DNA from 4 places in the Rhizobium sp. WYCCWR 11152 genome. Region 3 is predicted to be linked to each of the others. Evidence: predicted binding sites of a transcription regulator. Region 3 holds the regulator's gene; each other region holds the start of a gene.
What was found. The regulator PhoB, encoded in region 3, activates phosphate uptake and scavenging genes when phosphate is short. The targets are predictions, from matches to a motif close to TGTCATNNANCTGTCAT.
Positions count from the first base shown of each region.

Region 1: phnF (phosphonate metabolism transcriptional regulator PhnF) is a predicted target of PhoB. The motif match lies at 1,182-1,198, and genes of this name have one in related genera.
Region 2: G9X67_RS11335 (UDP-2,3-diacylglucosamine diphosphatase) is a predicted target of PhoB. The motif match lies at 1,057-1,073, and genes of this name have one in related genera.
Region 4: pstS (phosphate ABC transporter substrate-binding protein PstS) is a predicted target of PhoB. The motif match lies at 1,350-1,366, and genes of this name have one in related genera.

Region 1 covers NZ_JABFCP010000011.1:649,976-652,174, forward strand. Annotated here, with positions in the region: gene G9X67_RS24820 (2,3-bisphosphoglycerate-dependent phosphoglycerate mutase) at 1-374, shown strand, start outside; gene phnF (phosphonate metabolism transcriptional regulator PhnF) at 414-1,151, opposite strand; gene phnG (phosphonate C-P lyase system protein PhnG) at 1,269-1,745, shown strand; gene phnH (phosphonate C-P lyase system protein PhnH) at 1,745-2,199, shown strand, end outside.
Region 2 covers NZ_JABFCP010000008.1:305,965-308,163, forward strand. Annotated here, with positions in the region: gene G9X67_RS11325 (efflux RND transporter permease subunit) at 1-34, shown strand, start outside; gene G9X67_RS11330 (phosphoglycerate mutase family protein) at 99-848, opposite strand; gene G9X67_RS11335 (UDP-2,3-diacylglucosamine diphosphatase) at 1,105-1,947, shown strand; gene G9X67_RS11340 (MFS transporter) at 2,159-2,199, shown strand, end outside.
Region 3 covers NZ_JABFCP010000011.1:275,392-277,590, forward strand. Annotated here, with positions in the region: gene G9X67_RS22875 (GcrA family cell cycle regulator) at 156-689, shown strand; gene phoB (phosphate regulon transcriptional regulator PhoB) at 937-1,620, opposite strand; gene phoU (phosphate signaling complex protein PhoU) at 1,753-2,199, opposite strand, start outside.
Region 4 covers NZ_JABFCP010000008.1:600,630-602,828, forward strand. Annotated here, with positions in the region: gene pstS (phosphate ABC transporter substrate-binding protein PstS) at 30-1,121, opposite strand; gene G9X67_RS12755 (NAD(P)H-hydrate dehydratase) at 1,468-2,199, opposite strand, start outside.

The DNA of each region.
Region 1 (2,199 bases), 370 kb from region 3:
AGCGCGACTACGGCGACCTCTCCGGCCTCAACAAGGACGATGCACGCGCCAAATGGGGCGAGGAACAGGTGCATATCTGGCGCCGCTCCTATGACGTGCCGCCTCCCGGCGGTGAAAGCCTGCGCGACACCGGCGCCCGCGTCTGGCCCTACTACCTCACAGAAATCCTGCCGCGCGTGCTCAGGGGCGAGAAGGTGCTGGTTGCCGCGCACGGCAATTCGCTGCGCTCGCTTGTCATGGTGCTCGACAAGCTGAGCAAAGAAGGTGTGCTCGCCCTCAATCTCGCGACCGGCGTGCCGATGGTCTACACGCTGAAGGCGGATTCCACCGTCGCTTCCAAGGAAGTGCTCGGCGACATGTCGGGCGCGCATTGATCTCAGCTGATCTTTCCCCGCTTCGGCGGGGAAAGGCGCTCAGTTCTCGATGGTGAACTGGACCCGGTCGGCCGCGAAGCGGCTGATCGAATATTGCACCGGCACACCCTCAAGATCGGTATTCATCGCCTTGGCGATCAGAAGGATGGCACCGGGAGTGAGTTCGAGGTCGGCCATATCGGCTGCACTCGCATGGGCGGCCGTTACCTCGGTCGTCGCCCGGACATAATCCGGCAGGCCGAGTTCGGCGAAAGCCTTGGTGATCGATTCCGCGTTCCGGTAAGCCTCACCGATACCGGCAAAGCGCTTGGCGGGAAACCAGCTCGTCGCCCTTGAAACCGGGCGCTTGTCTGCCTGGCGCAATGTTTCCAGGCGGATCACCTGTTCTCCCGGCTTCAGGCCCAGCCAGCGGGCGATCTCGGCACTCGCCTCCTCCTTCGCCTCATTGAGCAGCAAGCCGCGCATTTCACGCGCTTGATCGCCAATGCCGGCGGTGAAGCGCGTGCGCCTGGTGATCGGGAAATTCAGCCGCTCCTTGCGCTCGATCAGCGTGCCGCGACCTTGTACCGCACGGACGATCCCCTCCTGCGCCAATGCCGCCAGCGCACTGCGCACCGTATGCCGGTTGACGCCGAATTGCTGCGCCAGCACGGTTTCCGGCGGCACCATTCCCGTTTCGTCATAGGTTCCGCTGCTGATCGCCTCGCGAATCCGATCGGCGATCTGGCGCCAGAGCGCCACGCCGGTCTGCCTTTGCACCTGCTTCAATCCCGCCATTCCACCCCTGCCCGCCCATTTAACTCACGATGTCACACGCTTGTCACGACATCGATTTAGAGCTAAGTGTATCTTGTATGGTTGTCTATATCAATAGACATTTTAAGGGAAGCGGCGATGATATCAGCGGACAGGACAGACGCTGCGTCACAGACGGCATCCGGGCGTAAACGCGCCGCCGATCTGCTGGCGCGTGCGGAACGCAGCGAACTCTCAGCGGCCTTCGATGCGCTGCCGGAAAAGCCTGTGGCCCATCAGGTGCGCGGACCGGAGACCGGGCTGGTGATGGTGCGCGGACGCATCGGCGGCGGCGGCGCTCCCTTCAATCTCGGCGAAGTGACCGTGACGCGGGCGACGGTCCGGCTCGGCACCGGCTCGGTCGGTCATGCACAGGCGCTCGGCACCGATCGCGAAAAGGCCAGGCTTGCGGCGATCTTCGACGCGCTCTGGCAGGAGGAAGCGACGAAGGATTTCGTCGAACAGGCCCTGCTTTTACCGATCACTGAGCGGATCGCCGATGCCGAACGCCGCAAGGCGGACGAGACGGCGGCAACCCGCGTCGATTTCTTCACCATGGTGCGGGGAGACAACTGATGGGCCTGAACACAGAAGCTCTGACCGGCGGCTTTGCCGAGCCGGTCTTCCATGCCCAGAGCGTCTTCAAGATGCTGATGGACGGCATGGCCCGCCCCGGCACGATCCAGACCGTTCAGCCCGACGTCGCTCCGCCGGCACCGCTCGGCATCGCCGCCGGCACGATCGCGCTGACGCTTTGCGACCACGACACACCCGTCTGGCTTTCCCAGGGACTGGCGAGATCCGCCGTGCCGGAGTGGTTCGGCTTCCATACCGGCGCGCCGTTGACCACCGAAAAGGCCGAAGCGCGCTTTGCCTTCACCGAAGCCGGCACCGCACTTTCCTCCTTCGGCCTCTTTGCATCAGGTACGCAGGAATATCCCGACCGCTCGACGACCCTCATCATCGAACTCGCCGAACTCGAAGGCGGCCGCAGGCTGGCGCTGATGGGTCCCGGCATCCAGAGCGTGGC
Region 2 (2,199 bases), on a different contig from region 3:
GCAGGAGCCGGCAACCGTCACGTCGCCGACCTGAGGTGAAGAGTTGGAGGGTTGCCTTGCGCAACTCGCCACACCTTTGCGCGGTTGGATTTCAGGAATTATGCCTTTGGCTTCGGCGTGATCGTCACGTCGGCGCCATAGGCATCGCGCAATTCGCCTTCCTGTCCCGGCTGCCGGTCGGCGGCCTGATGCAGCAGGATCGACTCGTATCCTTGCGAGCGCGTCCCCTCGATCAGCGTGATATCGGCGTTTCCGGGATTGTCGGAGCGCTCGAACCACTCGACAGGGCGGTGCAGGAAATTCATCTCGACCGCCCGGTTGGTGACGCCATGGCCGACGATCACGACGTTGTGGTCGCTATTTTCGGCGTCGTGCATGACTGTCTGCAGGAACAGACGCACCCGCTGGGCCACATCCGCCCGGCTTTCGCCATCCGGCGGCCGGGCGTAGAACTTGCCGCTGTTACTGCGCAGCCTCGCCCATTTTTCGAACTCCTCGGGAAACTTCTGCTTCTGTTCGGCGTGGTCATAGATTTCGGTGAAGAGACCGAAATCCTGCTCGCGCAGCAGATAATCCTCCCTGATATCGCCGACGAAGCTTTCCGGCAGGGCTTCGAGCAGCGCATCCTTGCTCTGCCGGGTCCTGAGAAAGGGCGAATACCAGATCTGCAGCTTGCCGAAACCCGCGTTCGGCAATGCCTGGAGATAGGACGCGATCACGCCGCCTGCCTCGAGAGCCTGCCGATGGCCCCATCGCGTCAGCGGCACATTGTGATCGCCGAATTGGCGGTAGGCCTGTTCATTGATGTTGCCGAGGGATTCGCCGTGGCGAACGAGAAAGAGACGCATCAGCCATCCCGCATTGTCGGATATGAATCGCCGTCATCATGAACGCCCTGAATGCACAGGGCAACCTTGTCCGCGGACCTGGCGGCGACGGGCATACTGCCCACGTGGCGACGGCCATGCGGCCACGCGGCGACGGGCATGCTGCCTTCGCGACGACGGGCATTCTGCCCGCGTGGGATGAACAGGTTTGCAGGGCTTTTCCCCAGCTTGTCATCTTCCTGAAACACGAGTCTGGTTTTGGAAGGTTAGATGAAAGATGGGACATGAGCGGCAGCTCGTGAAAGACATGATGGAACCCAGACATTTCCGCACGCTCTTCATTTCCGATGTCCATCTCGGCTCGAAGGCCGCGAAGGCCGACTTCCTGCTGGATTTCCTGCGCCACCACGAGGCCGACACGATCGTGCTCGTCGGCGACATTGTCGACGGCTGGCGCCTGAAGCGCAGCTGGTACTGGCCGCAGGTCTGCAACGACGTCGTCCAGAAACTGTTGCGCAAGGCGCGCAAGGGCACGCGCGTTGTCTATATTCCAGGCAATCACGACGAATTCCTGCGCGCCTTCCCGGGCATGCATTTCGGCGGCATCGAGGTCGTCGAGCGCATGATGCATGACGGCGCCGACGGCAAGAAATACCTGATCCTGCACGGCGACGAGTTCGACGTCGTGGTCCGCAACGCCCGGCTGCTCGCCTATCTCGGCGACTGGGCCTATGACACGGCGATCCGCATCAACATCATCCTGGCGGCAGTGCGCCGCCGGCTGGGTATGCCCTACTGGTCGTTCTCGGCCTGGGCGAAGCTGCAGGTCAAGCATGCCGTCAATTTTATCGGCGAATTCGAGCGCGTCGTGGCCGAGGAAGCCCGCAAAAACGGCGCCGACGGCGTGATCTGCGGACATATCCATCATGCCATCATCCAGGATATGGACGGCATCCGCTACATCAACACCGGCGATTGGGTGGAAAGCTGCACGGCGGTCGCCGAGCACGAGGACGGCACCTTCGAACTGATCACCTGGCGGGCGCTCGCCAGCAGTGTGCCGGCGCTTGCCGCCATCGAAATGCATGACGAGGGTGAACTGGCCCCGCAAGCCGCCTGATTTTGGCGCCGGCGCTTTACAGCGCCGCGTGTCTTTTCAGACGCGCAAAGGACGCTGTAGCACTTTGAAATTTTGCAGTAGGAATTTAGCCGTTACCGTCAGGCGACAGGCCCTATTTTTTTTCTAAAACGTTTCAGAAGGGCTATTTCTCGCAATAGTCGCTTCCGGGGTGGTGTGTTAGGACAACGACGAGTTTCCTTCAGGTCCATCCATGATTCCCGCTCAAATTTCCCCGACGGGTGAGGGAGCGCC
Region 3 (2,199 bases):
TCACGGAGTCAGGCTCACACTAGGTTAAAGATCAATTACTAGACTGCATGCGGCGGAACTAGTCACCAAAATTGATCAAGCGTTTCTTGTTTCGGAGCTCCCGGGACAACGGTGAGGGATTCTGCCATCACCAACGCAAAAGGTGGAGACAGGGCATGAACTGGACAGACGAGCGGGTCGAGAAACTCAAGAAACTTTGGGCCGAAGGACTGAGCGCCAGCCAGATCGCTGCGCAGCTTGGCGGGGTCAGCCGAAACGCGGTCATCGGCAAAGTGCACCGGCTGTGCCTTCCCGGCCGTGCCAAGGCCGGCGGCACCAATACCGCGGCGCGAACGCCGAAGCGCAATACATCGGCGCCGCGCGCGCCGAACTTCGCCTCCCGGATCACGACCCGCACCGTCACCCGCCAGCAGGGCGCGACGATGCTGAAGGAAGAGATCGAGATCGAAACGATCGAGGAAATGGAATACGTGCCGCGAGGCAATGTGGTGGTGCCGATTTCGCGCCGCCTCGGCCTGACGGAACTAACCGAGCGCACCTGCAAATGGCCGGTCGGCGATCCGCTGAAGGACGACTTCCATTTCTGCGGCTGCGAGTCCCCCGACAATTCGCCCTATTGCGGCTATCACCAGAAGCTTGCCTACCAGCCGGTGAACGAACGCCGCAGGGCAGCAGCGCGGGCCAGTTGAGCGCGGGCAACCATCGTTAGAATGCAGAAAGCGGGCCGATTGGCCCGTTTTTTTATGCGCGGATGGAAGCTCAGGCTTCCCTCCGTTATGCTCGGCCTTGTGCCGAGCATCTGATCACCCCAATGACTTGAGGGTAAAACCTTTATTTTCAAATACTTAATTTAGCGAGCGCAGATCCTCGGCACAAGGCCGAGGATGACGTCGCGGGTTTTGCCAGGGCTTTGTCAGCAGGCTCAGATGGAAGCCCTCAGGCTTCCATCGAATAACCGGCGCCGCGGACGGTGCGGATGACGTCCTGCATGTTGGAGAAATTCAGCGCCTTGCGCAGGCGGCCGACATGGACGTCGACGGTGCGCTCGTCGACATAGATATCGTGGCCCCAGACGCCATCCAACAGCTGCGAGCGGGAGAAGACCCGGCCCGGCGACGACATCAGGAATTCCAGCAGGCGGAATTCGGTGGGGCCGAGGCGGACTTCGCGGGTCTTGCGATGGACGCGATGGGTCTCGCGGTCGAGCTCGATGTCACCGCATTTCAGCACCGTCGACAGCACCTCGGGGCGGGCGCGGCGCAGCATCGCCTTGACGCGGGCAACGAGCTCGGGGGTCGAGAAGGGCTTGACGACATAATCGTCGGCGCCCGTCGACAATCCACGGACACGCTCGCTCTCCTCGCCGCGCGCCGTCAGCATGATGATCGGCAGGCGCTCGGTTTCCGGCCGCATGCGCAGGCGCCGGCAGAGCTCGATGCCGGAAACGCCGGGCAGCATCCAATCGAGGATGAGAAGATCGGGCGTGCGCTCCTGGAGCCGCATTTCGGCTTCATCGCCACGAAGGATGGTATCGACCTCGAAGCCTTCCGCTTCGAGATTGTAGCGAAGAAGCACGCTGAGGGCTTCCTCGTCTTCAACAACTGCAACTCTCGGGATCATGCGTGTCGGTCTCCTCGCGCATGATCCTTAAACCAGGGTGATTTAAGCAGTGCATCCTGCGCAAATTCAAAAATTGGCTGCGACCTCTTTGCGCGCCCGGACGGGCGCGCACGCAATTGACTGTGCGGGCGGTTATTCGGTGACCGCGCCGACGGTGTTGGCGCTGTCATCCTTCGGACGATCACCTTCCGGCTGCGCGCCTGTCGCCATGTAAAAGATCGTCTCGGCGATGTTGGTGGCATGGTCGCCGATGCGCTCGATGTTCTTGGCGCAGAAGAGAAGATGCGTGCAGCTGGTGATGTTGCGCGGATCTTCCATCATGTAGGTCAGGAGTTCGCGGAACAGCGAGGTGTACATCGCGTCGATCTCGTTGTCGCGTTCACGGATCGCATTCGCCTTGTCGGCTGAACGATTGGTGTAGACATCGAGCACTTCCTTGAGCTGGACGAGCGCCAGCTCGGACAGATGCTCGAGGCCGCGGGCAAGCTTGCGGGGAACGCCGGTGCTTTGGACGGCGATGACGCGCTTGGCGGTGTTCTTGCCGAGGTCGCCGACGCGTTCGAGATCGGCGGCGATGCG
Region 4 (2,199 bases), on a different contig from region 3:
TGTCCCGACCGCGTATGCGCGCGAAGGAATTACTGGCTCGCGGATGCATCCTGCTTCAGCCAGTATTTGACGATCTGACTGACGAGCTGCGGCGGCAAAGGCACATAACCCAGCGCTTCGGCCTCCTTACTGCCTGTCTCGAACGCCAGACGGAAAAAATCATGCACGCGGCGATAGCGATTGGGCGCCTGTCCCGTCATTGGAACGACAGCATATGTCGCCCCGCTGATCGGATAGGCCGCCTCTCCCGGTTGATCCGTGAGCGACACCGAAAAATCTTTCGCTTCATCCCATGAGGCGGTGCTGGCCGCAGCCCGCACGCCATCCGGTCCCGGTTTTACGAACTGGCCGGATTTGTTCTGAACAGCGGCATAGGGCAGGTTTGCACGCTCGACCTGGCCAAAATCGGCATAGGCGATCGCCCCCTTCGTTGCCTGCACCGCGCGAATGAGATCCCCGGTTCCCTCGACACTGGTCCCCACCGGCCAGGCGATCAACGTATCCGCTCCATGTGTCGCCTTCCATTCCGGGCTTGCCGAGGACAGGAATTCGGTGAACATGAAGGTGGTGCCTGATCCGTCCTTGCGGGTAACCGGGCTGATTTTCTGATCGGGAAGGCTGATCTCCGGGTTGATCGCCTTGATGGCAGGATCGGCCCATGACTGGATCTTGCCAAGATAGATATTCGCAAGCAGCGGGCCAGTCAGGTTGATACGGCCCTTGTCGATACCGTCAAGGTTGACGGCAATCGCCACGCTGCCGAGCACGATCGGAAACTGCTGGCGGCCATGCTTTAAAAGCTCGTCGTGGGAGACAGGCACATCGGTCGCAGCGAAATCCAGCTCCGGCTGATCAAGGCGCATCAGACCTGCGAGCGAACCAACGAGCTCGTAGTCTACCGTCCAGTCGGGTGAGCTGAAGTCGCCGTCATCCATCCGCGCCTTCTCGTAGATTTCCGCCCACTTCGCGATGATGGGTGCCGCGAAAGTGGAGCCGGCGCCGCGAATGGGCTCGGCCCTGGCTGCAGGAGCGATGAAGAGTGATGCCACAACTGCCGCAAGTCCGGCAAAGCCGGCGGCGGCGGTCGTCACTCTGTGGACTTGCCGAAAAAAACGTTCCATCGGCGCTTCCCCTCGCAACCGTTGACTGCGCACTTCGATCAGAATTCAAACCAGATCGGCTCAGGACCCGCTGTACGAACCCGTGGTCCAGCCGACAGGAATTCCTGCCACCACTAAGTATTTCCATTCATTAACATTTTAATGACAGTTTAGTTTTGCGGGTTTCTGATTCTCGCCGCAGGACATTCTTTGGTTGATCGATGTCGCTCTAAAAATTCCAAATAAAACCGTCACTCAACTGACACATCGGCAGCATTTACAATGGTAAAACAACGCAGCGCGCGCCACGGCCAGACCGACGGTGCGGATTGCTTCTGCGTTCGAGGTGAAAGAGGATGCGGCGGCGCTAAAGCGGCAATACCTCGGCTGCGAGTTCCTCCGCCGTCAGCCCTTTGCCGGCGCGTTGGCCGGCCTCTCCGTGCAGCCAGACGCCGGCAGCCGCGGCCTCGAAGGCTGGCAGGCCTTGGGCGAGCAAGCCGCCGATGATGCCGGCAAGCACGTCGCCGGAACCGGCGGTGGCAAGCCAGACGGGAGCGTTGGTATTGATGAGCGCACGCCCATCAGGCGCGGCGATGACGGTATCGGCGCCCTTGTAGATAATCGCGGCATTGGCGCGGCGGGCGGCGGCCACAGCCTTGTCCACCTTGCCGAGCCCATCGTCGCCGCCGATATCGGGAAAGAGCCGCGCGAATTCGCCCTCGTGCGGTGTCAGCACCAGACGCGGCTCCCCCCGGAAAAGATCAAACAGCTGTTGCGGATCGTCCTTGAACGAGGAGATGCCGTCGGCATCGAGCACCAGATGGCGATCGGCAAGGGCCGAGACGAAGCTGCGCGCTTTGGCGCTAATGCCGAAACCGGGGCCGAGGACGAAGGTCTGCAGCCGCTTGTCGGATAGCCAGTCGCCGAGGTCGGCCTCGTCGTCGATGGCATGCAGCATGACGGCGGTCAGATGCGCGGCATTGGCGGCCATCGCCGCGCGGGGGGCGGCGATCGTCACTAGGCCGGCGCCGGCCTTAAGGCCCGAGATCGCCGACATGCGCGCCGCACCCGTCTTGTCGGCCTCACCTGAGAAGACGAC